3 regions of the Shewanella eurypsychrophilus genome follow, and region 2 is predicted to be linked to each of the others. Evidence: predicted binding sites of a transcription regulator. Region 2 holds the regulator's gene; each other region holds the start of a gene.
The links. The regulator ArgR, encoded in region 2, controls arginine synthesis, uptake and breakdown. The targets are predictions, from matches to a motif close to ANTGAATANNTATTCANT.
Positions count from the first base shown of each region.

Region 1: argC (N-acetyl-gamma-glutamyl-phosphate reductase) is a predicted target of ArgR. The motif match lies at 1,572-1,589, and genes of this name have one in related genera.
Region 3: FM038_RS18440 (YjiH family protein) is a predicted target of ArgR. The motif match lies at 4,490-4,507, and genes of this name have one in related genera.

Region 1 covers NZ_CP045503.2:5,463,991-5,474,390, forward strand. The annotation lists gene argB (acetylglutamate kinase) at 1-334, opposite strand, end outside; gene argC (N-acetyl-gamma-glutamyl-phosphate reductase) at 357-1,337, opposite strand; gene argE (acetylornithine deacetylase) at 1,599-2,750, shown strand; gene ppc (phosphoenolpyruvate carboxylase) at 2,908-5,541, shown strand; gene FM038_RS23460 (YceB family lipoprotein) at 5,541-6,086, shown strand; gene FM038_RS23465 (CinA family nicotinamide mononucleotide deamidase-related protein) at 6,192-7,466, opposite strand; gene FM038_RS23470 (TetR/AcrR family transcriptional regulator) at 7,698-8,390, opposite strand; gene FM038_RS23475 (OPT/YSL family transporter) at 8,685-10,400, shown strand, end outside.
Region 2 covers NZ_CP045503.2:1,141,593-1,151,992, reverse strand. The annotation lists gene FM038_RS04775 (threonine/serine exporter family protein) at 1-213, opposite strand, end outside; gene FM038_RS04770 (threonine/serine exporter family protein) at 222-983, opposite strand; gene cgtA (Obg family GTPase CgtA) at 1,043-2,215, opposite strand; gene rpmA (50S ribosomal protein L27) at 2,357-2,611, opposite strand; gene rplU (50S ribosomal protein L21) at 2,627-2,938, opposite strand; gene ispB (octaprenyl diphosphate synthase) at 3,210-4,181, shown strand; gene mdh (malate dehydrogenase) at 4,281-5,216, opposite strand; gene argR (transcriptional regulator ArgR) at 5,573-6,043, shown strand; gene FM038_RS04735 (cupin domain-containing protein) at 6,209-6,670, shown strand; gene FM038_RS04730 (Dyp-type peroxidase) at 6,750-7,688, opposite strand; gene FM038_RS04725 (ABC transporter ATP-binding protein) at 7,942-8,973, opposite strand; gene FM038_RS04720 (ABC transporter permease) at 9,035-10,400, opposite strand, start outside.
Region 3 covers NZ_CP045503.2:4,311,314-4,321,713, forward strand. The annotation lists gene FM038_RS18415 (U32 family peptidase) at 1-810, shown strand, start outside; gene FM038_RS18420 (DUF998 domain-containing protein) at 899-1,573, opposite strand; gene FM038_RS18425 (PAS domain-containing protein) at 1,931-2,278, shown strand; gene FM038_RS18430 (substrate-binding periplasmic protein) at 2,376-3,194, opposite strand; gene FM038_RS18435 (Dph6-related ATP pyrophosphatase) at 3,390-4,058, opposite strand; gene FM038_RS18440 (YjiH family protein) at 4,578-5,933, shown strand; gene FM038_RS18445 (sensor histidine kinase) at 6,172-9,771, shown strand; gene FM038_RS18450 (CBS domain-containing protein) at 9,873-10,292, shown strand; gene FM038_RS18455 (NCS2 family permease) at 10,334-10,400, opposite strand, start outside.

The DNA of each region.
Region 1 (10,400 bases), 1.5 Mb from region 2:
TGATATCCCCATCAGCTAAACTCATACCGATAGCGGTGACACCAGATTTTATCGCTGCGGCTTGTAGCAGCTTATTTGAAGTCCCCGCCAAGGCACCAACAATCACAGGAACCTGTTCAGCGGGTGTCACCCTTAATCCGTCTAATTTTTCGGTTTTCATGCCATTGGCAGTAAGCTGCTCATCGACTAAACAACCACCGCCATGAACGAGTATCAATTTTTGTCCTTTGGCAATCATCTTTGCGGCAGTATCCATCAATCTTGCCATGCCCATTTCACACTGAAGCAGAGCGCCGCCAACTTTTATCACTAAGGTTTTATTACTGTTTGTCATTGTTATCTACTCATCTATCAATTTAGTATTTAAAATGAATCTTTATGCACTGATGAGCTTGACTGGCTGCACCCTTCATCAAGTTATCAATGGCACTCGCTACCACCAAGTAACCTGTCTTAGGATCAAACTTCCATCCAAGGTGGCAGTTGGGGGTATTGACGACGTCGTCAACTTTAGGGAATTGGTTATGTTTAACCGTGATTAGCGGGGCGTCATCATAAAATGAATAGGCCTGTTTAATATCTTCTTCTGTCGTTCCCGCAGTAAGTTGCACCGTAATCGTCGCTAGAATGCCACGTTTGAAATTACCTAGATGTGGGGTGAATATCACCTCTTGCCCTAATTGAGTCGCTATCTCAGGTTGATGCCTATGACCTAAGACGCCATAGGGCGTTAAACTGACTTCACAGAAGCTAGTATGGAGGTGAGCTTTCCTACCAGCGCCAGTCACACCACTCACAGCGTTAATCACAGGAAGTGTACTGGTTAACATAGGGCTTAGGGGTTTGAGCGCAGTCAGAGATGCTGTTGGATAACAACCAGGGACGGCAATCATTTTACTATCTGCAATTTCAGCACTATTCCACTCGGCTAAACCATAAACAGCTTTCGATAATACTTCAGGATAATCATGTTCAAAACCATACCATTGCGGGTATTGTGCTTTGTCTGTGAACCTATAAGCACCACTGAGATCAAACACTGCTAGCCCTTGTTGATAAAACCAGGCAGCCAGATGCAAGCTCACTGCATGGTCAGTTGCTAGCACAACGGCATCGGCTTCGTCGACAATCAACTCCTTCGCCTCTTGAGATAATGGCGATAGAGATAACGAGATATGGCTGTATATAGGATAAAGCGAAGATAACGCCTTACCTTTATCTAAACTATTTTCTGACACATACAAACCTTGAATATTCAGGTTTACATCTGCATCGATGAGAGAGGTGATCTGTGCGCCTGTGTATCCACTTGCGCCAATAATAGCAATGCTTTTCATAATCTAAGACTTCTTAATGTTTGAACGATATAAATAAAAAGAGGGGGCACAACTTAAGCCCTGGCAGAAACACCAATGTTGACAAGTTTATCGTCGCAGGAAGTCTTTTAATGTGATTGTTTTGTTAATTTTAGCGTCTGAAATAATCATTTTCACTCTCAATAAATGCGCTGTATTCTGGTACTCGTTCTAGCTGTTTGCTAGACTATCACAACAAACTATTTATGCAATATATTTGAATATATATTTTACAGGTGAGATATGAACTCAGTTCCGGATCTAAAAACAACTTTTAGTCAGCTCATTGCTACGCCCTCAATCAGCGCTCTGGAAGTTGAGCAAGACATGAGTAACCAAGGTGTCATCGACCTACTGCATACTTGGTTCGGTGATTTAGGCTTTCAGTGTAAGGTTCAACCTGTTGCGAATTCTCGTGCTAAGCACAACTTAATCGCGTCATTTGGTGCTGGCAGCGGTGGGCTCTTACTCGCTGGCCACACAGACACAGTGCCATTCGATGAAGGGCGCTGGAGCCAAGATCCATTCACCCTAACGGAGAAAGATAACCGCTGGTATGGTTTAGGCACATGCGATATGAAGGGATTTTTTGCGCTCATATTAGAGGCCTTAAAAGATATGCCACTGCAGAATTTTAAGCGTCCTCTACACATATTAGCTAGCGCCGATGAAGAAACGACAATGAATGGCGCTAAGGCATTTGCCGAAGCAAAATCTATCTCTCCCGATTACGCTATCATCGGCGAGCCGACGAGTTTAAAACCCGTTTATATGCATAAAGGCCACCTGACTCAAGGAATAAGAGTGACAGGACGTAGTGGCCACTCTTCAGATCCAGCGAAAGGGTTAAATGCGATAGAGATAATGCATCAAGTGATGGGGCAGCTTCTTAAGCTTAAACAGCATTTAGCTGATAATTACCGCGAAGAGGCTTTTAGTGTGCCTTACCCGACCATGAATTTCGGCCATGTGCATGGTGGCGATGCCGCCAATCGCATCTGTGGATGTTGCGATCTGCATATCGATATCCGCCCTTTACCTGGCTTGGCACTAGAGGAGCTCGAGCAGTTAGTACTTAATTACCTTGAGCCGATTAGCAGTCAGCATCCAGGCAGTATACAAGTTGCACCGCTTTATCCAGGAGCGGAACCTTTCGCAGGCAAAGCAGAGAGTAGTTGGAGCCAATTAGTTGCTGAGTTATCAGCGAGTGCTCCCGAAGTTGTTAACTACGCAACTGAGGCACCTTATATCTCAAAGCTCGGTTGCCAGACCTTGGTCTTAGGCCCGGGAAGCATAGAACAAGCGCACCAACCTGATGAGTTTCTCGACACTGCTTACTTAAAGCAAACGGTCGAGCTATTGAAAAAATTGATCTATCACGCGTGTATAAAGTAGCACTCTAGTTATCTAAAAATCATTTATGGCTGTTTCACTACATGCCCAGAGTGATTTGGCACACATAAGCTCACAATATCTCAGTCTTCTATGTTGACCTTAACCCAGAAGGCTAGGTATTGTGGCTGATTAGCGTAAATTTTGGTATGGAGTAAGTATGGCTGATATGTATGCGTCTTTAAGGTCCAACGTTGGTACTTTAGGGCAGATTTTAGGTGAAACGATACGCACCAATTTAGATGATGCCTTTCTTGAAAAGATTGAGCAGATCCGTCATTTAGCAAAGAGTTCTCGCCAAGGGGATGAAGCCGCGCGCGAAGAGATGCTTAAACTACTCACAGCCCTTCCTGACAATGAGCTTGTTCCTTTTGCCAAAGCATTTAACCAATTTTTGAATTTAGCGAATATCGCCGAGCAGTTTCATACCATTAGTCGCAACTGTGACGAGCTTGTCTGTGTGCCCGATCCGGTCGAACAACTGCTAGGTAAAATATTAAGCAGCAGTATCGATCAAGAGAAGATGCTCGAATGCTTACAGGAACTCGATATCGATCTGGTATTAACCGCTCACCCAACTGAAATATCCAGACGTACACTGATCCAAAAATACTCTTCAGTGATCGACAGCCTTGCCGCTTTAGAAAACCCACAATTATCAGCACGAGAACAGAAACAGCATCATCTGGGGCTAAGACAGCTCATCGCACAGATCTGGCACACCAATGAGATCCGCAACGAACGTCCAACCCCTGTCGATGAAGCTAGGTGGGGCTTAAGCACAATCGAAGTCTCTCTCTGGCAAGCCATTCCTGACTTTTTACGTCAGCTCAATGAGCAAGTTGAAGAGCGTACAGGCAAACAACTGCCAACGGATATTGCGCCAGTTCGTTTCTCTAGTTGGATGGGGGGCGATCGTGACGGCAATCCTTTTGTCACCGCACAAGTGACTCAAGAAGTGCTCGACAGAAATCGCCACACTGCGGCTCGCCTCTATTTAAAAGATGTCGTGTTACTCGTCAATGAACTGTCTGTCGAAGAAGCCAATGATGAGTTGTTAGCACTGACTAACAATAGTCACGAACCTTATAGAGATGTATTAAGAGAGATAAGACAAAAACTCAGAAACACAATCGACTACCTCAATGAACGTTTAGAAGGTCATAATCCAGAAATCGATCGCAGCTTGATCATTTGGCACGAAAGCGATCTGAAAGAACCTCTGATGATGCTTTACAAGAGTCTATCTGATTCTGGTATGAGCTTGATCGCTAATGGGCTATTACTCGATATGCTCCGTCGTATAGCCTGTTTCGGCATTCATATGCTCAGGTTAGACATCAGACAAGATGCCGAACGCCACAGTGATGTCATTGCAGAGCTTACTCGCTACTTAGGCATGGGTGATTTTAATCACTGGGATGAAAATGAGAAACAAGCCTTCTTACTACGTGAGCTCACCAGTAAGCGCCCGCTAATTCCAACCAATTGGCAGCCTAGCGCAGATGTCGCCGAAGTCGTGAGCACCTGTCGACTCGTGGCAACACAGCCTGCACAAGCTCTAGGTTCATATGTTATCTCTATGGCCAGTAAGCCATCTGATGTATTAACTGTTTTACTACTGCTAAAAGAAACTGGTTGTCCGCACCCTATGCGTGTGGTGCCATTGTTTGAAACCTTAGACGATCTGAATAATGCCTCTAGCTGTATGACGGCGCTATTCGCCATCGATTGGTATCGTGGATACACCAAAGGTCATCAAGAAGTGATGATTGGCTATTCAGATTCGGCAAAAGATGCTGGCGTCATGGCGGCTGCCTGGGCTCAATACCATGCACAAGAACAACTCGTTGCGATCAGTAAACAAGCCGATATAAAACTGACTTTATTCCATGGCCGTGGCGGTACAATAGGCCGTGGAGGCGGACCTGCTCACCAAGCAATCTTATCTCAACCTCCAGGTTCGGTAGATGGACGCATTCGTGTCACAGAACAAGGTGAGATGATCCGCTTTAAGTTTGGTTTACCTAAACTTGCCGTACAAAGCTTAGCCCTGTATACCTCAGCAGTCATGGAAGCGACCTTGCTTCCACCGCCAGAGCCAAAGCCTGAATGGCGTGAGTGCATGCAGAAACTCGCTGAAGAATCAGTACAAGCTTATCGCTCGATCGTTAGAGAAGAGCCTGACTTTGTCGCATATTTCCGCGCAGCGACTCCCGAAGTTGAACTAGGGAAGTTGCCATTAGGTAGTCGTCCGGCAAAGCGCAGAGTCGATGGGGGTATTGAATCATTACGTGCCATTCCTTGGATCTTTGCCTGGTCTCAAAATCGTCTTATGCTCCCCGCTTGGTTAGGGGCTGGAGAGGCACTTCAAGCAGCCTGTGACAGAGGTGAAATGTCCTTACTTCAAGAGATGGAGCAAGAGTGGCCTTTCTTTAAAACACGTATTTCTATGCTAGAGATGGTTTACGCTAAAGCCGAGCCTAATCTAGCCAAATACTACGAAACCTGCTTAGTGCCAGAAAACCTACATCACTTAGGTCACACATTACGTGAGCGTCTAGCCACAGGTGTCAACGCGGTCTTAGCCCTCACTCAATCTGAGGCACTAATGGCCCACACGCCTTGGAATCGGGAATCGGTAACCCTACGCAACCCCTACATTGATCCGCTAAACTTTCTGCAAGCTGAGCTTTTAGCCCGTACCCGAAAAGAAGATGCTTCAACGAATGTCGAGCTCGCATTAATGCTTACCATTGCAGGTGTCGCAGCAGGCATGAGGAACACTGGTTGATTAAACGACTAAGGCAGATCATTCTGCCTTCGTTATTCCTGTTATTGACTGGCTGTGTCAGTCAATACAGCATTAGCGAAGCTGAATTAGAAAATTATTTATCCGATGAGATCCATTTTGAAATCAAAGAGGGTAATAAATTCTTTGGCGTAGAGATGCGTATCAATAATATCGATGTCACCTTAGGTCATAAAGCAGATACGATGTCGGTATCGGCAATCAGCATCATCAAGGTGCGTAACCCTTTAATGCCATTTAAAGCCGAATTAAATACTACCTTTGAGGCTAAACCTTGGTATGACGCGACAGATCATAGCGTGTATTTGAGAGATCTAACCTTAGTAGACATACAATCTAGCCCGAAAGATCTAGATAAAGCCATTAAGCAGTTTTCTCCCCAACTGATGCGCTTCTTAACGCAGTTTTTAGAAACTCAACCTGTCTATGTTTTAGATACAGATGAATCAAATCAAGCCTTAATTGCAGAGATGACTAAACGCATTGAAGTAAAGCCAGGCAAATTGAAACTCATTTTTGATGAGTAATACCAATCGGTATAATACCCATCGAAAATAAGCAGGGTAAAACAAAACGGTGCAACTCAATTGCACCGTTTTTTATCACAGTTATAGCAAGCTTAAAGGTATTCTCTACTTGCTAAATCGGCTAAATGAGGAGTAATCGACGATAACAGCCTCATCGAGCAACTCTCGCCTTAGCATGTCATAAGCCACTGCAGTACTTAATGTTCTCACCAATGCACGTGAACGACTGGGCAGTTTCAACATCTGGCTATGGACACCATATTTAGTCGCAAGTGCAATGGCCACTGTCCCAACAGGTTTCTCATCAGAGCCTCCTTCAGGACCGGCGATACCACTTGTCGCTAAGGCATAATCACTATCGAGAATATTGCGAGCTCCTCTTGCCATCTCTTCCACTGTTGCTATAGAAACAGCGCCGTAATCATCTAAGGTCTGAGGCTTCACGCCTAACACTTTAACCTTAGCCTCATTACTATAAGTCACTAACCCTTGGTGTAAATAGGTTGAGCTTCCTGCAAAGGCAATCAAGCCACTGGTGATCATTCCGCCGGTACAAGACTCGGCAACGCTGAGGCTGAGTCCTGAATTAAGCAACTTATTGTGAATGGCTTCGTCTAATGTCGTCACATTCTCGGCAACGATAGCATTACCCAGTAACTGTTTAATATCTGATTCAACTTCAGGTAGCGTAGCGATAGCTCTTGGGCCTCGGGCAAAGAGTTTAATTTCGATATATGGCATGTAAGAGCGGTAACCTAACGTCACTCCTTCCGGCAGCGAAATAGCGCTTAATTTATCTTCCAGTGCAGATTCACCATTGCCTAATGTCAGCAGCTTCTTTAAGGCAACTGAACTTGAAGCGGTAAACTTCTCTTCAAGAAAGGGAATGAATTGCTCTGTTACCATGCGCTTAAACTCAAATGGCACACCCGGTGTAAAAAACAACCAGGCACGATTTAACTTAACTGCAAAGCCACAAGCAGTGCCGACAGGATTGTCTATCATGATTGCCGACTCGGGTAATAGAGTCTGTTTCAAATTACTCTTAGCCATCACTCTTGAGTTACGGCTAAACCAATCTTCGAGCTTAGTACGCCACTCCTTGTTTTCGACTAAAGGCACTCCCATAGCAAGAGCCATAGCTTCAGTCGAGAGATCATCACTGGTTGGGCCTAGTCCGCCATTAACCATAATAATATCCGCTTCATGGCTACGCTCTTTAAATACAGCCACTAAATCTTCTAAACGGTCACCTACGGTTATGCGACGCTGGCACTCAATGCCCTTTTCCATAAGCGCATTAGCAAACCAAGCTGCATTGGTATCTACTATCTGTCCAGCTAACACCTCTTCACCAGTACAAATCATCTCAAGCTTCATCGATAACCCTAAGTCAGTAATCCATTAATAGCAGCTAAAGTAACAATCCTAGCCTCAATAGCAATACTGACTTTCGATATAATTGGTTCTAAATATGTTCAATGATATGGATTTCAGAACTAGAGCGAAGCTTGATACTTGAGCCGAGTCACTGTTAACGAAGAAACATTTACGGCCAGACACAAATAAGCCGACACTTGGTCGGCTCATTATTTAAATTCTAATATTCGTTTAGCAGGCGATCATGCTTTCACGCTCAAACTTGCCAATAGCCTTCAATACCTTGTCATATTCTACTACTTTATGATCTTCATGCCACTCGAGCTTATCGGTATAGAGCATTAAGTTTTCATACACATCAAATAGTGAGCGGTTAATATGATTACCTAAGGTCATTATGCTTTGCGGAATGAGGACACAGCCTCTTTGATAGGGATACACCGCCGCCATCACCTTAATGAGTTGCTCCTGAGTCGCGATCAGTGTGCCTTTTCTCATTGGGGTCATCCAGAACTGAGTATGGATATTTCTCAGTTGATCTATGATCCGCTCCAACTCCTCCTGCCGACTCTCGCCTGCAAAAAGATAGATACCCGGGTTGGCACTAAGAAAAGTGATCCCTAAGCGGTTTTTAGTGCCCGATGAGATAGACACTGGCGCAAGCAGTGCGGTGATCAATTTCTCACGATCGTTCAGTGGCTCATAGTCTTGAATATCTACCAGCATCTGCCGCGTATTGCTGGCATCACGAACAAACAGAGATACCAGCACATCTTCTTTACCTGAAAAATGCTTATACAAGGTAGCTCTAGAGACCTCAGCCCGCTTGGCAATATCGGCAAATTTAAACGACACCATACCGTCTTCAAGAATCAGTTCTCTGGCGACTTCTAATAATCGTGATTCTCGCTCTAGTTTCGTCATTGCTTGCTTTAGCCTTATATTTAATACATGTCTAAAGTACCAAACTAAGAAGATTTAAACAGAGACGATAGAACAGATTGTGATCTTATGCGTGATTTTTTACATAAAATTACAGACAAGTACACATACGTATAGTTTGTAGATGAATATCACTAAAATCACTATGCAACACCTGTCACAACCCCAAAATAAAGCTAAAGTATTGTGAACGCTGTACGGTTTTATTTTACCCTTATATGACAGGATCATTCATTGTCCAAGCTCAATGACAGCAACGTAGAAAGATTAGGATCAATGCCAACATCAGATAATTTTCAGCCTCTTTCCATCAGAGCGATCTTAACAGGCATGACGCTCGGTAGCCTGCTAGTTCTGTGTAATATCTATATGGCGCTACGCATTGGCTGGTCTATGAATATGTCTGTTTTAGCATTGCTACTCGGCTTTGTGGGTTGGAAAGCCGTAGAAAACACCATAGGTTGCCGAGCCTGGACCCCAAGAGAAACCAATATTCAACAGACTGCGGCTTCTGCGGCTGGAGGTACGGTATCGGCAGGCCTAGTCGCACCTATTCCTGCTTATCTTATTATCACAGAGACACAATTCGAATATTGGCCCATGGTGTTCTGGATGATAGCCATCAGCTTACTTGGGATATGTGTCGCCTCGGCTATACGTCCAGCCATGCTCAACAATGAACGCCTCAGATTCCCTACCGGTATAGCCACTGCAGAGGTGATCACCGATATGTTTAGCAGTGGTCGTATCGCCCGCCACCGAATGATTGCCCTACTTTCTGCCATGACTGTCGCCATCAGTCACCGTATATTAATTCCCGTCAGCTACAAAATCCCACTAGGCTTCTCAATTCCTGGCCAAAACGCCATGGCCGGCACCAGCATCAGTGCTAAAAATCTGGGCTTTATCATCGACCCTTCTTACATGCTGCTGGCCTTCGGCACTATCATAGGCACTAAAGCGGCAATTAGTCTTTTTGTTGGTTGCTTGATTGCCTGGCTCGGATTAGGCCCCTATATTCTCGGCCAAGGCTGGGAGCAAGCTGGGCCTATCGATGAAAACTGGTTCAGCTATATCATAGAGTGGTTAGTTTGGCCTGGTGTTGCCATGATGCTAGCCTCAGCCATCACTACAACGGCGATCACCCTATTTAAATCTGATAGGAAAAATCGACTATCCCTGATGTGGGGATGGCAAGAATTTCTACTATTAGGCACGCTAACCCCAGTTATCGTTATTCTCCAGATCTACTTATTTGATATCAGCTGGTTTGCCGCCATACTCGCTGTCCCCCTCGCCTTTGTTTTTGCCATCGTCGCCGCACAAGTGGTCGGTGAAACGGGTATTCCGCCTATTGGCGCCTTAGGAAAACTGTCTCAACTCTCCTTCTCAATTATCAGCCCTGGCAGCGTGACAACCAACTTAATGACAGCTAACGTAGCGGGGGGGGCTGCCGGCCAAGCCACCGATCTACTCAATGATTTTAAAGCCGGGCATATTCTTGGAACCAATCCAAGACATCAAGTATTTGCACAATCTATGGGGATCTTGGTTGGCTGTTTAACGAGTGCTGGGATCTTTATGCTTTTGATCCCTAATCCTGCAGAACAACTGATGACAGAGCAGTGGCCCGCACCCGGGGTGGCAACCTGGAAGGTGATAGCAATAGCACTCACCGAGGGGCTAGAAGCGATACCTCAATCGGCACGATATGCCATGTTTATCGGCATTATTGCTGCTACAGTTAATGAATTACTGCTACTGGTAGTGAAAGAGAAGTGGCATCGATATCTGCCAAGCATGTCGGCAATGGGACTCGCCTTTGTACTCCCAGCTCATATCAGTATCATGCTGTTTATCGGTGCAATTTTGGCTTGGTTTCTGCGGCTATTCGCGCCTAAATGGTCGCAGCGTTTTATGCTCGCCATTGCAGCAGGTTGTATTGCTGGGGAAAGTATTGCTGGAGTGTTAGGCTCTATTATCTTTATCCTG
Region 2 (10,400 bases):
AATAAGCCCTACCAGAGCAGCAGCGATAAATGTAGCCCACTCTATAGGTAGCCCTATATGAAGCAATAGCGTCCTACTACTGTGGCCTAGAGCCCCTGCGAGAGCGCAATATGGTAGAAACCTTCTGGGTACGTTAAATACCATAGCAAAACCAACAGCTGGGATTGCAGAAAAAATAGCATCATTTAATAGCGAAAATAATAATGTCATAATTTCACCCATTACAGAAACAACCCACCCACTTGCATCGCAATAGTAATGCCTATCACAGATGAAACAGTTAACAAAGTGGCGTGACCCCACCTCGATATCCCCACGTTAAGGTGGCCTTTGACCATATCTGAAATTGCATTAATCATCGGAAATCCCGGCACTAACATCAAAACACTGGCAGCCATCGGCAATTTAGGTGTTTCAGTAATAGGAATGTGATAGCCAAGCTGGGCAATTAAAGTGGTAATAAAAGCCGTTATGGCAAAGTTTATGAGTAGATTAAAGTGATGTTTGGCAATGGATAGTCTTACAAACATGCCTGTTGAAGAGGCTAAAAATGTAAGAACAGAAGCTGAAAAATCACCACCAAAAAGATGACAAAAGCTAGCACATGATAGGCCAATCATAGGCACTAAATAACGTTTAGGATAGGTCTTCGGTTCTATACGAGATACACGCTTTCTGACTTCATTCAGACCGTATAAGCCTTTCTCTGTAAGTAAGCATATACGCTGTAACTCACAAATAATGGTCATGTTAATGCCATGCTCGCGAGTTCGACGTGTTGTCGTAATACAGCGGCCATGAACCAAGCTAGTTAATACGAGGGAATTTGAAGAGATAGATATTTCGACACTGGCAAGGCCAAGTGCATAGCCTAAGCGCTGACTGATCTCTTCAACAAGTTCAGATTCAGCGCCATAGGCAAGCAGGAGTTGGGCAACTCGAACGACTTGGCGAGTTATGTCATTTTGAGTGTCTGCGTACACATCAATCCCGATGAATAAAAACTCAAATGCTTTTTCCCAACTTAACTAAATAGAATAATCTATCTTTGATAAATCACTTTGACATCATAGTCATCATCATCAAAGTCATCATCGTCTAAATCATCTGCAGAGCTATCATAAGCTTCATTCAGAGAGTCACTATCTTGATGATAATTGTCCCACTTAAATTCTACTTCTTCATCTTTGTCTACTGCTTCTTCTTCAGGAAGTGCATCGATGAAATCGATAAGCTTGAGGCATATCGCTTCTGTACCAACACGGTTATAAGCTGAGATGGTATAGACTTCGCCTTCCCACTCAAGCTCTTTAACTATGTGATCAACTCGAGCTTTAACCTCCTCTTCTAACAGAAGATCTGTCTTGTTGATCACCAGCCATCTAGGCTTTCCAGCTAGTTTAGGTGAGTGTTTCTCTAGCTCACCAACAATCGCACGAGCAGACTCAACCGGATCACTGCCATCAATCGGTTCAATATCGATTAGATGAAGTAAGACGCGACATCTTTCTAAATGCTTTAAGAAGCGAACACCTAGACCAGCACCGTCAGCAGCACCTTCAATCAGACCAGGAATATCGGCAATAACAAAACTTTGACCATGTCTAGGGTTAACTACACCTAAGTTTGGCACTAATGTTGTAAAGGGATAATCGGCGACTTTTGGCTTGGCACGAGACACAGAGCGAATGAAGGTAGACTTACCCGCATTTGGCATGCCTAAGAGACCAACATCTGCAAGTAACATTAGCTCTAACTTCAGAAAGCGAACTTCACCTGGCGTCCCTAAGGTTTTCTGTCTTGGGGCACGGTTGGTGCTGCTCTTAAAGCGAGTATTACCTAGACCATGGAAACCACCTTTAGCCACAAGCATTCTCTGCCCGTGTGTGGTCAAATCACCGAGTGATTCATGGGTTTCTTCATCAATAGCTCGAGTACCTACAGGTACTTTAAGAATTAAGTCCTCGCCACCATGGCCAGTACAATCTCTTCCTCGACCATTTTTACCGCGCTCTGCACGATGAAAACGTTCGAATTGAAAATCAATTAGGGTGTTAAAGCTTTCGTCAGCTTGCAGATATACACTGCCACCATCACCACCATCGCCGCCATCTGGGCCACCATCGGGTACATATTTTTCGCGTCTGAAACTAACGCAACCACTACCACCATCACCAGCTTCTACTCTGATCACAGCTTCATCGACAAACTTCATATCCACTCCTGGCACCACAGATTAAACGAATTATACTTCTTTCCGCTTTCTATCGCCAAAAAAACAATTTATTTAATTATTAAAACAACAAAGCCCCACCAAAGGCGGGGCTTTAATAAGCAATCTTAGCCTGGGCTAAAATTAGCCTTCGATACTAATGAACTTACGGTTCTTAGGACCTTTAACTTCGAACTTAACTTTTCCGTCAGTCAAAGCGAATAGAGTATGGTCGCGACCAATACCTACGTTTACACCAGCGTGGAATTTAGTACCACGTTGACGAACGATAATGTTACCAGCAAGAACTGATTCACCACCGAAACGCTTTACACCAAGACGTTTACTTTCTGAATCGCGGCCGTTACGAGTAGAACCGCCAGCTTTTTTATGTGCCATGAGTTAGACTCCTAATTAAGCGTTGATAGCTGTAATTTTAACTTCGGTAAACCACTGACGGTGGCCCATTTTTTTGTCGTGATGCTTACGACGACGGAATTTCACGATAGTAACTTTATCGTGACGGCCGTGACTGATAACTTCAGCAACAACCTTTCCACCTTCGACTAAAGGTGCACCAACATGTACAGTCTCACCATCAGCAACCAAAAGAACTTGGTCAAACTCAACAGTATCGCCTGTAGCGACTTCTAATTTTTCTAAACGTAATGTATGGCCTTCAGCAACACGGTGCTGCTTACCACCACTTTGAAAAACAGCGTACATAGCTATTTTACTCCGGTATTCTAGCACGCCGGCTCATTATTCTGAGGCAGGGGTGCTATAAAAGCTTTAATGACAATGGTCGCGGAGTTTACGCTAAGAACTCTAAGCTGACAAGCCCTAATTGATAAAGAATAAAAAAACATCGGAATTACTCGCACAATTACTGTCAAGTGCTGTCTTGCAGCGCTTTTTTAGGTAGAATCCCTTTATTATAACATTAAGACTTAACTTTTGGGTTGAGACATTCAGCCCCACAGACCAGAGCCTATTTATGGATTTAACCACCATTCGTCAGTTAGCTGATAATGACATGCAAGACGTCAACAAACTGATTTATACCCAACTTGAATCTGATGTAGCCCTGATCAACCAGTTAGGCTTCTATATCATCAATGGCGGCGGTAAGCGCATGCGCCCTCTTCTATCTATATTAGCTGCTAGGGCAATAGACTATCAGGGAGAGGCTCACCTTAAACTGGCAGCCATTATTGAATTCATTCATACCGCGTCGCTACTCCATGATGACGTTGTTGATGAATCCATGCTTCGTAGAGGCAGAGAAACGGCGAACGCATTATTCGGTAACAGTGCCAGTGTATTAGTCGGCGACTTTCTCTATACCCGCTCATTCCAAATGATGACCGAGCTCGACAGCATGAAAGTGTTAAAGATGCTTGCAGATGCGACGAACGTACTGGCTGAAGGTGAAGTGTTGCAGTTAATGAACTGTAACGACCCTGATACCACAGAAGAGAGCTACATGCGGGTCATCTATTGTAAAACAGCTAAGTTATTTGAAGCTGCGACTCGTCTCGCTGGTGTCCTTGCTGACAGCCCGATAGAAATTCAGACCGCTCTCGCTGATTATGGTAAATATTTGGGCACCGCATTCCAATTAACCGATGACTTACTGGACTATACTGCCGATACAGAAGAACTAGGTAAAAACATCGGTGATGATCTAGCAGAAGGAAAACCAACACTTCCTTTGATATACGCAATAGCCAACGGCACAGAAGCTGAGCAAGGGCTCATCCGTAACGCTATTGAGCAAGGTGACGGCACTCAGAACATCGAAGAGATACTTCAGGCCCTGAACAGCTGTGGTGCATTAGAATACACCTTCAATCGTGCTCAGCAAGAGTCTGATAAAGCCATTAGTGCACTGGCATGCATTCCTGATAGTGAATATAAGCAAGCTTTAATCTCATTAGCAAAAATTGCTGTAGAGAGAAGCCACTAAGAGCGGATAACTTTAATCGCTAAACCACTTAAAACCTTAAAAATAAAAAGGAGCCTAATGGCTCCTTTTTATTTGGTTGAGGCTTGTTAGTAACAATAATTACTTAACAAATTCAACGCCTAGCTTAATATCAGCTTTTAGTGTATCTAGCATAGCATCACGGGCATTAGCTTCGAACTCACTCACGTCACCGTAAGCCAGTACTTTCTCTACGCCGTTCTTACCCAATAGCACTGGCTGGGCAAAGAATGCTGCATGCTCACTGCCACCATCAACATAAGCACATTCAACAACGTTTTCTTCACCTTGAAGGCCACGTACTAAAGATAGGCCGAAACGACATGCCGCTTGACCCATAGAAAGTGTTGCACTGCCGCCACCGGCTTTAGCTTCAACCACTTCTGTACCCGCATTCTGAATGCGAGTCGTCATAGCTGCCACTTCTTCATCGGTAAAGCTAACGCCTTCAACCTGAGAAAGTAATGGAAGAATCGTCACACCACTGTGTCCGCCGATAACGTTCAGCTTAACATCAGCAACGTTTAACCCTTTCGCTTCAGCAATAAAGGTTTCAGAACGGATAACGTCCAGTGTAGTCACACCAAATAAACGGTTCTTATCATAAACACCGGCAGCCTTTAATACTTCAGCAGCGATAGCAACGGTTGTATTGACTGGGTTTGTAATAATTCCGATTAATGCTTTTGGACATGTTGCAGCACACTTTTCAACTAGGTTTCTTACGATACCAGCGTTGATGTTGAATAGATCAGAGCGATCCATCCCTGGCTTACGTGCTACACCAGCAGAAATAAGAACCACATCAGCACCTTCAAGTGCGGCAGATGGATCTTGACCAGCAAAACCTTTAACTTCTACAGCTGTAGGGATATGACTTAGATCAACAGCAACACCAGGTGTTACGGGAGCAATATCATAAAGGGACAGTTTTGAACCAGCTGGCAATTGTGTTTTTAGTAATAGGGCAAGAGCCTGGCCAATACCACCAGCGGCACCAAGTACAGCAACTTTCATAGTTATCTCCGTCAATTCTTGGATATATGTGATATAGATCTATCTTTCTAGATGGCGCAACATTACTGGATTAATGAATAAATTTCAATTATCCCTTAGTCTCGATTAGATTTAATTTCTGATCTGTATCATAAAATCGTCTAATCGCTCCCTAGAAAAAGCAACAAACCGCCTTAATCATAATTATCACACTAAGCCAGTAAGCCTTTTGATTTGAATCCACCTTTATAGGGTACACAACAATATCAACCAGTTTGCAACCTGCATTTTTATTCATCAAAGACGGGTATTTGTTGACAAAATTGTGCCACCTATTCAAAATACACTAGATTTTTGAATAAAAGAATATAAAAACTATGCAAGCAAATAAAAATCAAGACGAACTTGTTAAGACATTTAAGTTAATTTTGAAAGAGGAACGATTCGGTTCCCAAAGCGAAATAGTGATTGCCCTTCAAGCTGAAGGTTATGGCAACATCAATCAATCAAAAGTATCTAGAATGCTGAGTAAATTCGGCGCAGTGAGAACCAGAAATGCCAAGCAAGAAATGGTGTATTGCCTTCCTGCAGAATTAGGCGTCCCTACGGCAGGTAGCCCGCTTAAAAACTTAGTACTCGACGTCGACCATAACCAGGCGATGATTGTTGTCAGAACGAGCCCTGGCGCCGCTCAATTGATAGCTCGATTGCTCGACTCAATAGGCAAGCCTGAGGGCATATTGGGAACCATTGCTGGCGATGATACTATTTTCATTACCCCAGCAAACATTCAAGAAATCAGTAGAACCCTACAAACTGTTAAGTCATTATTCAACTACACAGATTAGGTCACTTTCTTATACTGATTGGTATTAAAAAAAAGAGACGCACAGTGCGTCTCTTTTTTTATGCCAAACTCTTTTCCACTAGATTGCATACAAGATATTGAATCACACTTTGATTCATGCGAAATTAGTGCTAACGATGCTGTACCTTCGGGCTAAGGAAGTGTGATGACAACAAAAATAATTAAAGTCGATGATGTATGCTGGGAGTCTTGGCAGCATTCAGACCAATATACCAGTCAACAAAAACACATAGGTGACGCTGCTGGTTGTGAAAAAATTGGCGTAACGATGGAGCGGCTTGCTCCAGGGAAACTCTCTACTGTAGCTCACTATCACACAAAGGAAGAGGAGCATCTGTATGCACTCGAAGGCGAGGCCACTTTACTCATTGATGGTGAGTCGCACCCCTTTAAAAAAGGCGAGTATATCTGTTTCAATGCTGACACAGCCATTGCACACACATTAAAAAATGACAGCGACAAAGAGTTTTTATTCTTAGTGATTGGCAATCGAGATAAGCATGATGTAGTGGTTTATCCTGAAAACAATAAAGTCTTAGTGAGAGCTGTCGATGAGATCTACGCAAAGCGCCCAACCAATTACTGGGATCCAGATCCTATCAAGTAATGAGTGGACTTTGTTAGCAACATAAAAAACGCACCTTCAAGGTGCGTTTTTTATTTTGTAGCATTTATACTAACGGGTATTATTGGCTCGCTTCAGTTTCCATAAAGTCCAATGATGGTGCAAAAAATGAGGAACCTGTTAGCGCTTGTGTAAAGTGCAGCAGATGATCATGATTACCCTGTCCATCACCGTGTACCATGCTTTCGAGCATTTTTTCAAAATTATTAGAGTTACGGCAATTGGAGATAAACATTAAACCTTGTTCTTTAACAGAACCATAGGGCATGCTTTGCCTTAAGATCTCCATCGACTTACCATCAGCATCTTTCAAGTTCACGCGTTTAATATGGCTAGTAAGTGGCTTATCTTCAGAGGCATACTCGATATTATCTTGCTTTGTTCGGCCGATAATATCCTCTTGCTTCTTGTGGGGTAAACGATTCCATTTACTTAAGTTGTGCGCAAATTTTTGTACATGAATATAACTGCCAGCTTTAAAGCTAACATCTTCGTCACCAACCAGTGCCACTTCCTGACGGCTACGCCCTTTAGGGTTTTCTGTGCCATCGACAAAGCCAGTGAGATCTCTATTGTCCATAAAACGGAAACCACGTTCTTCATCAACGAGCTCAACCAAACCTTCGAACATTTGGCTGACTTCATTAGCCACTAAATGAAGAATATCAAAGCGGTCACAACGAATATGGACAAAAAGGTCATACTCTAAAGCAGGAGCATCTCTATTATCAGCACTCATGGTCGGAAAAGGCTTAAGCTGATTAGGCCTAGCTGATGGGTATAAACTATCCCAATAGTTCGCTCCTATAGCCAGAAAGCCATTAAACGCACTATCAGCATACTGGTCTGCCAACTCATAGACATATTGAGCAACATTAGCCACACAAGGTCTTAGTTGAGACTCTGCAGCTTCATTCGCATTAAACATCAAATAAACACTGTGCAGATTTCCTTCTGCACACACACCTAACTGTTCACGAGGCATAACCTGATTATCCATCTCTCTATTTACCTTCTGCACTAATTGATTTTCGGCACCATTATCCATAACTTTAATAAATAATGGTATTAACTGAATCACAGTTAGCTGCATAGTTAGCGCTAGGGTTACCTTTACACGATATAATTAACCCGCTAGCTAATCTAACACTGGCATATCATGGCTTAAATAACTTTGCATGCCTATATAAATCCTGATTAATTAGGCTAGAAAACAAGCCTGACGTGTTCAAAAACCATGCAGCGATGTGTGTTTAAAATACAACTAGAGAGTGTTCTTGAGCCTGTAAATTCACTTTCTGGCCTAAGACTAACTGAGATAATTGAGTTTTCACCTCATAGAAGTCTTGCGCAATCTGCACTTGATAGTGGCAAATATTACCTAAAAAACGCCGCTCGACAATCACACCTGCGCCAGACTCATCGGCAATGATCTCAATCTGCTGCGGCCTGAGTAAGATCTCTCCTTGATAGCTCACAGGATGAGTCAGTTGACTGGTACTCTTTAGCGATCCGATTGGCGTTTCAACACTAAAACTGTCTTTCACTGAAGCTGGTATATAGTTACCACTACCTAGGAAATCAGCCACATAGCGATCTTTAGGTGCTGTGTACAACTCCTCTGCAGTACCATACTGGACAATATAACCGTCCTTAAATAGGGCCAGCTTATCCGCAAAAACAAAAGCTTCGTCCTTACTATGGGTAACAAAGACAGCACTCACATTTCTTTGTTTGAGGATATTGCGGATCTCCAGCATCATCTCACCACGAACTTTAGCGTCGATATTTGAAAATGGCTCATCAAGCAACAGCAATTCTGGTTCATAAGCTAATGCCCTAGCTATCGATACCCTTTGTTGCTGCCCACCAGATAACTCATGTGGAAAACGCTCACTGAGCCCATCGAGTTTTACCAACTCGAGCATCTCATCTAGCCGATGCTGTCTGTGTACTTTATTAGTATCTTTGACCCCAAAGAGAATATTTTCAGCCACGGTTAAATGAGGGAAAAGCGCATAATCTTGAAAAATCATCCCTACCCCCCTACGCTCACTTGGGACGAAAACATTAGAACCGGAAAGCACCTCACCATTTATCTTTACTTCACCGGCGCTAATTGCCTGCAATCCGGCAATCGCCCTTAGTAAGGTTGTCTTACCGCAGCCACTTGGGCCGAGTAATGCGACAATTTCGCCTTTTTCCAAGGTCAAGTCTAAGCCCTTTAAAACCTGCTCACCTTGATAATCACTGTGAACGCCTTGAATACTTAGTGTCGACATTATTGCCTTGCTCCAACAGAAATGAACCCGATAAAATTCTTGCTAATAACAATAAAAAAACACGCTATTTTTCATGCTCTAGTGAACGGTTTAAATAAATAAGAGGTACGAAACCAACCAATACGATGACAATAGCTGCAAGTGCTCCATGCTCTAATTGTTCATCCGATACGAATTGAAACACATAGGTGGCTAAATTTTCAAAGCCTACCGGTCTAAGTAACAATGCAGCAGGCAACTCTTTCATACATTCAATAAACACCAGTAATAAACCAGCAAAGATCCCTTTTCTCAATAACGGTAAGTGCACACGCCAGAGCAAAGCTTTAGGTTTAAGCCCCATCGAAATGCCTGCCATGTCTAATGAGGGGGAGATACGTTTGTAGCTATTTTCAACACTGCCAATGGCTATTGCCGAAAACCGAATACAGAAAGCGAATATCAGAATAAACACACTACCTGTAAAAACCAAGCCTGGACCAGGCTGGCCTAAAAACTCGTAGAGATCATTGACGGCAAAATCCAACATGGTTAGCGGAACAAGGATCCCAATCGCTAATACAGTCCCTGGAAGCGCATAGCCTGTCGATGCAAGCCTTGAAGGCAAAGCGTCAGAAGGTCTTGGGCTAATTCTTCGTATAAACATCAAGATGATACCGATCAATACCGTAATGACACTGACGATAGCTGCTATGTAGAAACTATTTAAACTATATTCCCAGAAAGCACTGTTCCAGCTTGCATCAAAGTAATCCCATGCGTACTGCAATAAAATCAGAAATGGGAGTACAAATGAAAATAATAATAATAGACCGCAATAGCCTGTCGCTAAGTATGCATGACTCCCTTTCAATCTTGATAACGTACTTTCATTGCTTGCCGACTGTTTTTGAAACAGTTGTTGTTTTCTCCGTGCAAAACGCTCAAAACCTATCATGGAAAAAACAACTAAAAGCATAATTGCCGAAAGTTTGGCGGCTGCAGATAAACTGCCATAACCAAGCCAGGTATCGTAAACAGCTGTGGTTAATGTAGGCACAGCAAAGTAGCTCACGGTGGCAAAGTCAGCCACGGTCTCCATCGCCACCAAGGAAGCACCCACCGCTAAAGCGGGTCTAGCCATAGGCAGGCTTAAACGCCAAAAACTTTGCCAAGGGCCGCAGCCCATAACACGTGAAGCATGCTGCAGACTGGAAGACTGCTCCATAAATGCTGTTCTGGCTAATAGGTAAATATAGGGAAACAAGACTAAGGCCAACATGACTGATGCGCCGGCTAAACTACGTACCTCAGGAAAATAGTAGTCGCTAGGGGACTGCCAATCAAACCAGGTTCGTAATGCCTTTTGAACGGGCCCAGCATAATCTAATAAATCGGTATAAACATATGCAACAACATATGCAGGCATCGCGAGTGGCAATAAAAGTGCC
Region 3 (10,400 bases), 2.7 Mb from region 2:
AAAGTGAGTGAATTTTATCAAGCGGTTGCCCAAAGCCAGATCCCACTGGTGTATTTAGGTGAAACTATTTGTAGCCGTAGAAGAGAGCTTAAGTTTTCTGACTATATGGACTTAGCCCATATGCTCAAGGCTTCTGGCAAAGAGGTGGTTATCTCTACTCTTGCGCTTTTAGAAGCCCCCTCTGAATATACAGAGCTAAAGAAACAGGTAGAAAATGGCGAGTTTATTATCGAAGCTAACGACATGGGGGCAGTGCAGGCAGCAAAAGAGCTAAAACTGCCATTTGTGTGCGGACCAACAGTCAATAACTACAACTTAGCCAGCTTAAAGAAGCTACACAGCTGGGGAATGCAGCGCTTTGTAATGCCTGTAGAGCTATCAAAAAACTGGCTCACCCAGGTACTCTCTGAAGAGAAAACCGCTTTTGAGATTGAAGTATTTGGTCATGGTTTTCTACCCTTGGCACTTTCAGCTCGCTGTTTCACTGCAAGACATAAAGGCCTTAGCAAAGATAAGTGTCAAACCATCTGCATTCAAAACCCACAAGGATTGCTTGCAAGCACACAGGAATCACAACCTCTATTACGATTAAATGGTATTCAAACTCAGTCTGCAGCGTGTATCGACCTATCACCTGAAATCGATGATATGAGAAAAATGGGAGTGGATTATTTCAGAGTGTCGCCATCGAGTTTCGATAGCATTGCGCTTGCAAATAACCTTCTCGAGCAAAGAACTAATTTGATCTTATCTGATGCCGCAAGCTGTAACGGTTACTGGCATCAGGAGGCGGGATTCAATAAGGTTTAAACCCGCTTTCACTTGCTAATGCCTGTAGACTTAAATAATTCATTCGTCATTTAAGTCTACAGTGTGAGCCTACCCAATCAAAATAGTGTTAAGTCTTCATGCTGCGTACTAAACCTATGGTCCAGAGCATAAATATACCGATACTAAGCCACTCTAAGGTCGCTGGCCACCATATTTCCGGCCTCGGTAGGGTCATCACCATCTCTTGATAAAAAGGCCTATCCCCTGGGGTTAAACCAAACGACTTATGCGACAGCAGTAAAAAACTTATGAAGCTGATTAAGGTCATTAATGCCATCAAGATATTCCACCTTGAATAAAGCAGCTGACCTTTCATGAAAATATTAATCAGATACAAAAAAGCGCTGATAGCACCAGAGTAAAAAAAGTACTTTAACGCAGCAGTATGTAGATGGTACACATTAACCGGAAACAACCCAGCTGCAGCTAAGGTAATAAAAGTGAACGTTAAAGACAGTAAAAGTGGATAAAGAAGCTTATTATCGGCCAACTGAATAGCAAACAAACAAAATAGAATAAGACTCAAGCTGCCAAAAAATAGCCCACCATTTACCACGACGGCAAATGTGGAGTGACCATAATGCCCCAACTCACTGAATGTGTGATTTAGAAAATTAAAGCCATGCCCTTCGACATCTTCAAACCCCATAACGGATAACATAATACCGATAATCAGTCCTAGGCTACCTAACGCGCCAAATTTAAACGCCAAATCAGATAGCTTTTTACTCTTCTCTATCATGTGTCCCTTAACTCATTCATCACTAACTCCATTAACATACATGGAAGCAGAAAATATTAACGAGGTCTAGCACAGATTTTTACAATTCTAAATAATGAAAACATATTTTAGAAAAAATGAACATATTATTGTCACCTATATCAAAATTTAGAAATGAAAACCTTGCCAGTAACATCCACTCAGCTTTCCTACAAACACAGAACTATATTGATGAACAGATAAAAATTACAGTTTTATCAACCAAAACCCAAAAACAGCAAAACCCTCACAAAACAAATATATGAGTGGTGCAATTTACAGATAAAAATATTCGACAAAAAATCTGATATGGATTTTGCAGTTTGAACGGGAAATAGCATGACAACTCATCGCACTAAGTCTACTCAGCGTGAGATCAAACTCGCAGCGGGTGACGAACTGATCTCTAATACCGATAAACGTGGCGTTATGACCTACGTCAATCAAACCTTTATCGATATCTCAGGCTATAGCGAACTAGAACTCATTGGTCATAGCCACAATATCGTCAGACATCGAGACATGCCGACAGCCTCCTTTAAAGAACTCTGGAACAAACTCAATGCCGGTCAATCTTGGCAAGTCACCAACGAAAACCTGCAGGCCGTGCACACAGTAGACTCCTCTGTGCTTGAGCTTAAAGTCAACGCCAATAAAGCTAAGTCTATGAGAGATACCTTCGGGTAGCCTCCTCGACTAATGGATTAAAAACGGTAATCCGCAGACTCTACACTCACGCCTCTCACTTGCAAAAACTGAGAGGCGTGTCTGTAACTGCAACAAATTAATGGCTGGCAGTGTTTTTTGACAATGAATGAGGCTGATAAGATTCAATTATCCGATGTAAGCTGCCATCCTGTTTCATTGACTTCATCGCCTCATCAAACTGGACACGAATATAGTTAAGTTGATTTTGTTTAGAGAATGCCAAGTAAGCCAGTCTTGCATCAATAGCAGGAGTTAGCGCTATTATTTGTTTGCAACGCTCCAGCTGCGGGTAGGTTTGCTTGCTTAGCTGATTAAACACGTACTCAGTATTACGCCTCTCCCCCACCACAATATCAGTGACCCCAGTGCATAGCTTCACCAATAGCTGAGGAATGCCGACATCTACGTTGAGCTTAGTGAGTTTCTTCTGGGCAACTAAATCATCAAAATAAGGTCCGTAGCTGAAATCTTTTTTTACACCAAAACTAAGGTGACTAAGCAAAGTTAAGTCTTCACTGTATTTAATATCTGCACCTTCAGTGACGAACAGGTGTATCTGCGCCTTTGACAATGGCATATTACTGTAATCAATATACACCTCTCGTTCAGCCGTCCTAAATACACCAACCATTACATCGATTTGCCCCGTCTTTAGCCAGTTCAGCGCCCGGCTCCAAGGGATCGCTTTGAACTCAATAGGCGTATCTATTCGTCTAAAAGCCTCCTCGATGATGCGAATCGATATCCCTTCGACATTTTCGTCTTGGGTAAAATGATAGGGAGGGTACTCAACAAAAGCGATCGATAGCGGGGGCTCTGCACTAGAAAGATATGTAGGTATAAGCAGAAGAGTCAGCAAAGTAATAAGCACTAATAACCTAGATTTGAATTTCATCTTCGACTCACTTAACAAAGAACAGCAGTTGCTACCTTTTATCTATAAAGTTTAGCTAGCACTGCCAATAATGCATTAATGCTCACAGGCTTGAAGCTGTCATTGGACAGCTTCAAGCATTGAATAGGAAGGAGGAAGAAGGGAGAAGGGAGTAGAAAGAGGCTCACTCAGCTCAACCTATTTTTAGCAATTGTATTAGACTGGCAAAGCCAGATAACGCAGGTGGCTGAATCGTTCACCAGTTTCTATACTTTGCCGTTTAATCTTAATAGGCGCATTAAAATACTGGCTGTTGATCACTAAAGTATGAAACTCACCATTCTCTCCGCAGGGGTCGACATGATCCGCTAAAGAATCAATCAGAGAACTGGTGTAGGTTTGTCCACATAACTCTTCTGATAATTGTACATCCCTATCAATAGTGACAATCACAGTCTCGATGCCTCGACTGATTATTTCTTGTGCTAGCACAAGACTATCTTCCCCCAAGAGTGGAAAAACGGCTTCATATCCTGCTGGCTCCACATAGCTCTTGCGATAATCCACTATGCCATTACAAAACATGTCGCCAAAGGCGATGCCATCTATTGCCAACCCAGATGATTTAATACCTTCAATGACTAAAGATTGGTAAACATCATTTGCGGGAAAAATCTCAGGTAGCTCAATGGTCACCAATGGCAAGCCAAGCCTTTGGGCCTGCATCTTTACCACCTCTATCGGCGTCACCTGAAAAGGAACTTCGCCATTAACATGCGTGGTGTATAAGCCAACTACACGATAATCCTCGGACTCCATCAAGCGCTCTAACGTCAATGTGGAGTCCTTACCTGATGACCAGCTGATAATGATATTTTTTTTCATCGCACTCAAATGTATTACTCCAATAGGTAAACCGATTAATGATGGGTAGCGCAGCGAAACTAATCAAGCAAGCATTATACAAAATCATCCAAGCTAAACGTGAATAATCAATCACATTTCGATTAGACCAAACAAATCAATCCACGACATATTCAATCTAGATAATACTGCGAGAAGGCTTAATTAATAGAGACAGCTATTAATCACTTTCAGACAGTTAACAATATCGAACGCAACACCATAGCAACGCTAGTAACCACCTGAGTTAACAGGTCTCCTACACAAAAGTACATGATGCAATCTGTCGCTGTTCAGTTACAATATAAATACTCAAAAAGTCGTAATAACTATTCTGTTTACGTGATTAATATCATCGAGCAATAGAATCGTTTTACTTACTGGATTTAAGGGGGTAATCTTGCCCACCTTAAAGTGAATGGATATTCATACTTAATTTCAAATTGGATGAAATGTTAACTTATTGCAATTGGGCAACGAACGGTAATTTAGGTAAAAAAAGTGGCTGAAAAACAAACCCATAACATAAAAACGATACTTACGTTTATTATTCCGTCTTTAATTGGCTTACTGCTGTTTATGACGCCTATCAGTTATCAAGACGCTATTACTATCCCAATAGCGATTGTCTCTAAGGGGCTACAGGCTCTGCTTGGCGACACGATCACAGCCATAGTGACGGCAATTATCGTGATAACAACAACGGCAAGTGTGATCACTAAGCTGTTTAAGCCCGCGATAATCATTAACCATGAATTTTTCAACACACTGTTAAATGTCACCCCAGCTTGGTTAGTTGTACGCATATTGGGTGCCATATTCGTGGTAATGACCTTCTTCGGAGTCGGTCCAGAAGCCATCACCTCAGGTGACACTGGTGCCCTAATTTTAAATGACTTATTACCCTCTCTATTTAGCGTATTTATTTTCGCAGGCATGTTACTGCCCTTATTGATGAACTTCGGGCTACTCGAATTTATTGGCACCCTTTTAACCAAGATCATGCGTCCTGTATTTAATTTGCCGGGTAGAAGTGCTGTTGACTGTATGGCCTCTTGGCTAGGTGATGGCAGTGTGGCTATCTTGATGACCAGCAAACAATATGAGAAACGCCTTTATACCCAAAGAGAAGCCGCTGTTATCGGCACGACCTTTTCAGCGGTATCAATCACTTTCTCGTTAGTCGTTATCACTCAGGTCAAACTTGAGCATATGTTTGTTCCTTTCTACCTCACCGTATGTCTAGCAGGTTTTCTGGCCGCGATTATCGTGCCAAAGCTGCCACCACTATGTTGGAAGAAAGATGATTATATCGACAATACACCAAGACATCCTGATGATGAAATGATCCCACAGGGTCATGGTATCTTCTCTTGGGGACTTCATCAGGCACTGGCCAAAGCAGGCCAAAGCAACGGTATTAAACAAACATTTAAAGATGGCATCAAGAATGTCATCGACATGGTATTTGGTGTTATTCCTGTGGTGATGGGTATCGGTACTATCGCCCTGATCATTGCAGAATATACGCCTGTATTTGAATATTTAGGCATGCCATTTATTCCTCTGCTTGATCTCTTGCAAGTACCTGAAGCCGCTGCGGCTTCACAAACCATTGTGGTTGGTTTTGCTGATATGTTCCTGCCATCGATTCTTGCAAGCTCTATAGAATCTGATATGACACGGTTTATCATTGCAGCACTCTCTGTCACTCAGCTTATCTACATGAGCGAAGTCGGTGCACTGTTGATGGGCAGTAAGATCCCAGTCAATATCTTCGAGCTTTTTGTGGTGTTTATTCTGCGAACTCTTGTCACTCTGCCTATTATTGCAGGTGCTGCACATTTGATTTTCTAAGAATATCTCAGACTAAAGAGTGGCTTTGCCACTCTTTAGTCTCCCAAAATTTCTTCTCCCCCATATTCGCACTTTTACTGTTAGCTTCTAAACTTAAAGCCAAAACCACTCAAATAAGCTTCTATTCACTCTGATGAAAAGTGCTGTTTTATTACTCTCCTTACTCGTAAGTCATTGGGCTATAGCTATAGCTAGCCCTATTCATTTCGACTTTTATGCAGAAGAGCAAGGTTTATCGATGAACACAGTCACTGATATAGAAACTGATGATGAAGGTTATCTATGGGTAGCGACCCAAAACGGTTTAAACCGCTTTGACGGTAAAGACTTTAAATTGTATCCAGTGACGGGTGATCATTTAGGTCCGTCACAGAAACACGTCAACAAGCTCTTCTATGGTAGAAAAAAACAACTTTGGTTACTGACCAATAATGAAGGATTCGACCTTTATAATCCTGGTACAGACACATTTACAAGTTTCAATGCCACTAACTCCCCTCTGCCTTCAGCCACTTATACCGATATCGCCCAAGATAGCCAAGGCACCCTATGGATAGCTACAGACTCAATGGGGCTAATCCATTACTCCCCAACAAAGAACAAGATAATTAAGCATTACCGCAAGGCCAAGGACCATTTAAAAAGTGATCATATCAGCCAGCTCTATATAGATAGATTTGATAGGCTGTGGATTATAGCCAATGATGGACTTTCCCAGATAAATAATAAACACGAAATCACCCATTACCCTGAAATCACTAGCCAGATCAAAGATAATATCACTAGTATTGAGTCCGGACACAGTAATACACTTTGGATTGGGACCAAGAATAGCGGGTTGTTTATATTCGATATTTACACAAACGCTATAAAACATATTACTTCGGCAATTGGATTGTCAGGAAAAAAAATTAACCATTTAAAACTGGGAAGGTTCGGCAAGCTGTGGCTCGGAGTAGAAGCTGTAGGCCTTGCAAGGTACTCGCCAAAAAATGAAACCATTCAGTTTTTCACCAGTGATCCCAGCAATTTATCTAGCCTTAACAGCCCTAACGTCACTGCGCTAAGTTTAGATAATGAAAACCAGTTATGGATAGGCACTCAAGGCGGTGGATTAAACAAAACCTATCTTGAAGCCGAGATTTTTGGCCACGTTCATCCTTTTAGCTTCGACGATAACAATTTACAAAATAGTAATATCAGGAGTATTTACCGAGATAAAAGCAAGCAGTTATGGGTTGGAACCTCCTTGGGACTGTATCGTGCTATGGAAAATGTACATCATGACATTATGGGGTTTAAACCATTTGAAGTGCCCGGTTCTAAGCTTTCTCAGAGCTTTATCAGTTTCATTCAGGAAGATAAACAGCAAAGGCTTTGGGTGGGTACTCGCGGTGAGGGGTTGTTTATCTTCACACCGGATAAAAGAAGTTATATTCAATATAAGCATGACCCTAGTAATCTCAATGGCCTACCCAGCGATCTGCTGTTAAGTGTCTACTTCGATCACCAAGATAATGCCTGGCTGGCAACAAGAAATGCCGGTGTCGCTAAATACATAGATGAAGAGCATGGCTTCATTCAATTTAAGCATGACAGAGAAAATCCAAACTCCTTAGCCAGCAACGAAATAACCTCCGTGATTCAAGACAAAGATAACAATTATTGGTTCGCGTCATACAGTAATGGGCTGACGCAATTATCTCCTAATGGACAGTTTACTCGTTACAGTACAGATACCGAAATATCCATCCCCCAGAAGCACTTGACTTCACTCTTTCAAGGCGAAGAAGATCTACTATGGGTAAGCTCCAGCGAAGGTGTATTTTCTTTCGATCGGGTAACTCATGAAACTAAAGTGTTTAACACTGATAATGGCCTTATCGGTAATATGGCCTATTTAAGCATGCTAGATAACCAGCACAGGCTCTGGGTCGGTACATCTTCCGGACTTAGCCTACTGAACACACGAACTGCTAATATAAAAAACTTCACCAACATAGATGGTTTACAAGATAATGAGTTTAACTACGGCGCAGGCTTTATCGATAGCGACAACAGGATATATCTAGGCGGTATTAACGGCTTTAATTACTTCTTTGCTTCTCAACTCCCTAAATTATCGGCTCCAAGAATGCCTGTTATCCATGGCTTAAGTGTGAGAAATACGACAAAAAATGCTCAATTACAGCGTTCATCGATTCAGCACATCAGTCAACTGACCTTAAGCTATCTAGAAGACACTTTTTCTTTCCATTACCATACACCAGAACTGCATCGAGCAAGCCGTTTGAGCTACCAATACAAAATGGTTGGCCTACATGATCAATGGTTACCGGCCAATATAGACCAATCAGTCCATTTCACCGGTTTAGCTGCAGGAGCCTATATATTTCTAATAAAATCTGAAGATATCAATGGTCATTACAGTCCGGTTAAACACATTAATATTACAATACTACCGGCCCCTTGGCGCTCTTGGTGGGCATACTCCATCTATCTTGTGTCAATATTACTATTACTTTTATTAGTGTTTTATAGCAGATGGAAAAAATTCCAACTACAAGCACGTCTATTACAAGACAAGCAAGAAAGTGAACAGCGTTTACAGCTATCTTTATGGGGCAGCGGTGATGAATTTTGGGACTGGAACATAGAGAAGAAATGCATCATAAGATCCAATACCTTTTTGATGTACCCGGAAGTTGAAAAGCATTTAACAGAGACGATAAAGAGCTGCGTACATCCAGACGACCAGCCTTTGATAAAATCTAAAATGGATGATTGTCTTAAGGACAACCAAGATAAATTCGAGCTAACGTATCGCTCAAAAATGCTTGATAACACTTGGCTATGGGTGTTGAATCGAGGTCAAGTGATAGAGCGAGATAGCTCAGGTCTTGCATTGAGGATCGCTGGAACGATTAAAAATATCCAATGCCAAAAGGAAGCTGAAGCTAAGTTAATAGCGCTAAACCAACACCTAGAAAATCGTGTGCTCGATAGAACATTACAGTTTCAGCAAAGTAATGATGAGCTCAAGCAGGCATTAGAGCAGCTGGAATATACTCAAAGCGAATTAGTTAACAAAGAAAAAATGGCCACCTTAGGGGGGTTAGTCGCTAGCGTAACCCATGAGATCAACACCCCCATCGGCATCAGTGTTACAGCAGCTTCTCACCTACAGGAAAGCGTAAAGGTGTTTAATAAGAAATATTCACAAGGCGATATATCCCACGAAGACTTTGAGCAATATCAAGGTGAAGTTCATGATGCTTCCACTCTGATCCTGTCCAATTTAGCTCGCGCTTCGAAGTTGATTAAGAGCTTTAAACAAGTCTCTGTAGATCAATCCCACGAAGAGGAACATGAATTCAATTTAAAGCTCTACTTAGATGAAATATTCTTAGCACTCAATCCTTTACTCTCCAGAACTAAGCACCAGTACTCATATCAATGCCCAGATAATATTATTATTTTTAGTAGCCCTGGCATTTTTTACCAAATAATCAGTAATCTATTTAACAACTCTGTAGTGCATGCCTATCCGGATGGAGGTGCCGGAAAACTCACCCTCAATGTAGTAAGATCAACCACCGGATTAGACATCATCTACCAAGATAATGGCTGTGGTATGCCAAAAGAGGTTCAGGCTCAAGTCTTCGACCCTTTCTTTACCACAAAAAGAGGCAAAGGCGGCAGTGGGCTAGGCATGAATATCGTGTTTAATTTGGTGACTCAAGAACTTAGTGGTGACATCAGGCTAGATTCTGAGATAGGAGAAGGAACTCGGTTTACAATTTCACTTCCTGAAAGCCTGTTAGTGAATTCAGACTAACTGATAGATAAGATTCACTTCCCTCTGCCTTATCTAACTGTTATAAATATGTAAATGGTTAGAAGTATTCATAATCAGTGTTTGTCTAGTTAGGAGGCCCTATGGATGTGAAATCAGCGAATATCAAAATATCACAAATCATGAGCACTCGTATCGTGACTATTGAAATGGACGATAGGCTCACCATAGTCAAAGAGATTTTTGATAATGCTCCGTTCCATCACCTCCTGGTTATCGAACACGATGAACTACAGGGTATCTTGTCGGAACGTGACTATTTACGGGCCTTGAGCCCCAATATAGGCAACATCAGCGAAACCGAACGCGACAGTGAAACCCTGCAGAGAAGAGCTCATCAGGTGATGAGTAGGAACCCAATCACCATAGAACCATATCAAACCATCAAGCGGGCAAGTGAGCTATTGCTCGAGTATGGAATAGGATCATTACCCGTTTTAGACAATGGCAAGCTAGTAGGAATTGTTACCTGGAAAGATCTATTAAAAGCCTTTGCGAGCTAAAAATCAGGTCCTAGTAACTAGGACCTAGGACCTAAATTCCGTTATATCGCCCAGCCACCCATATAGAAGATGACCAAACCTAAGGTAATGGCTATCACACCTGGCTTT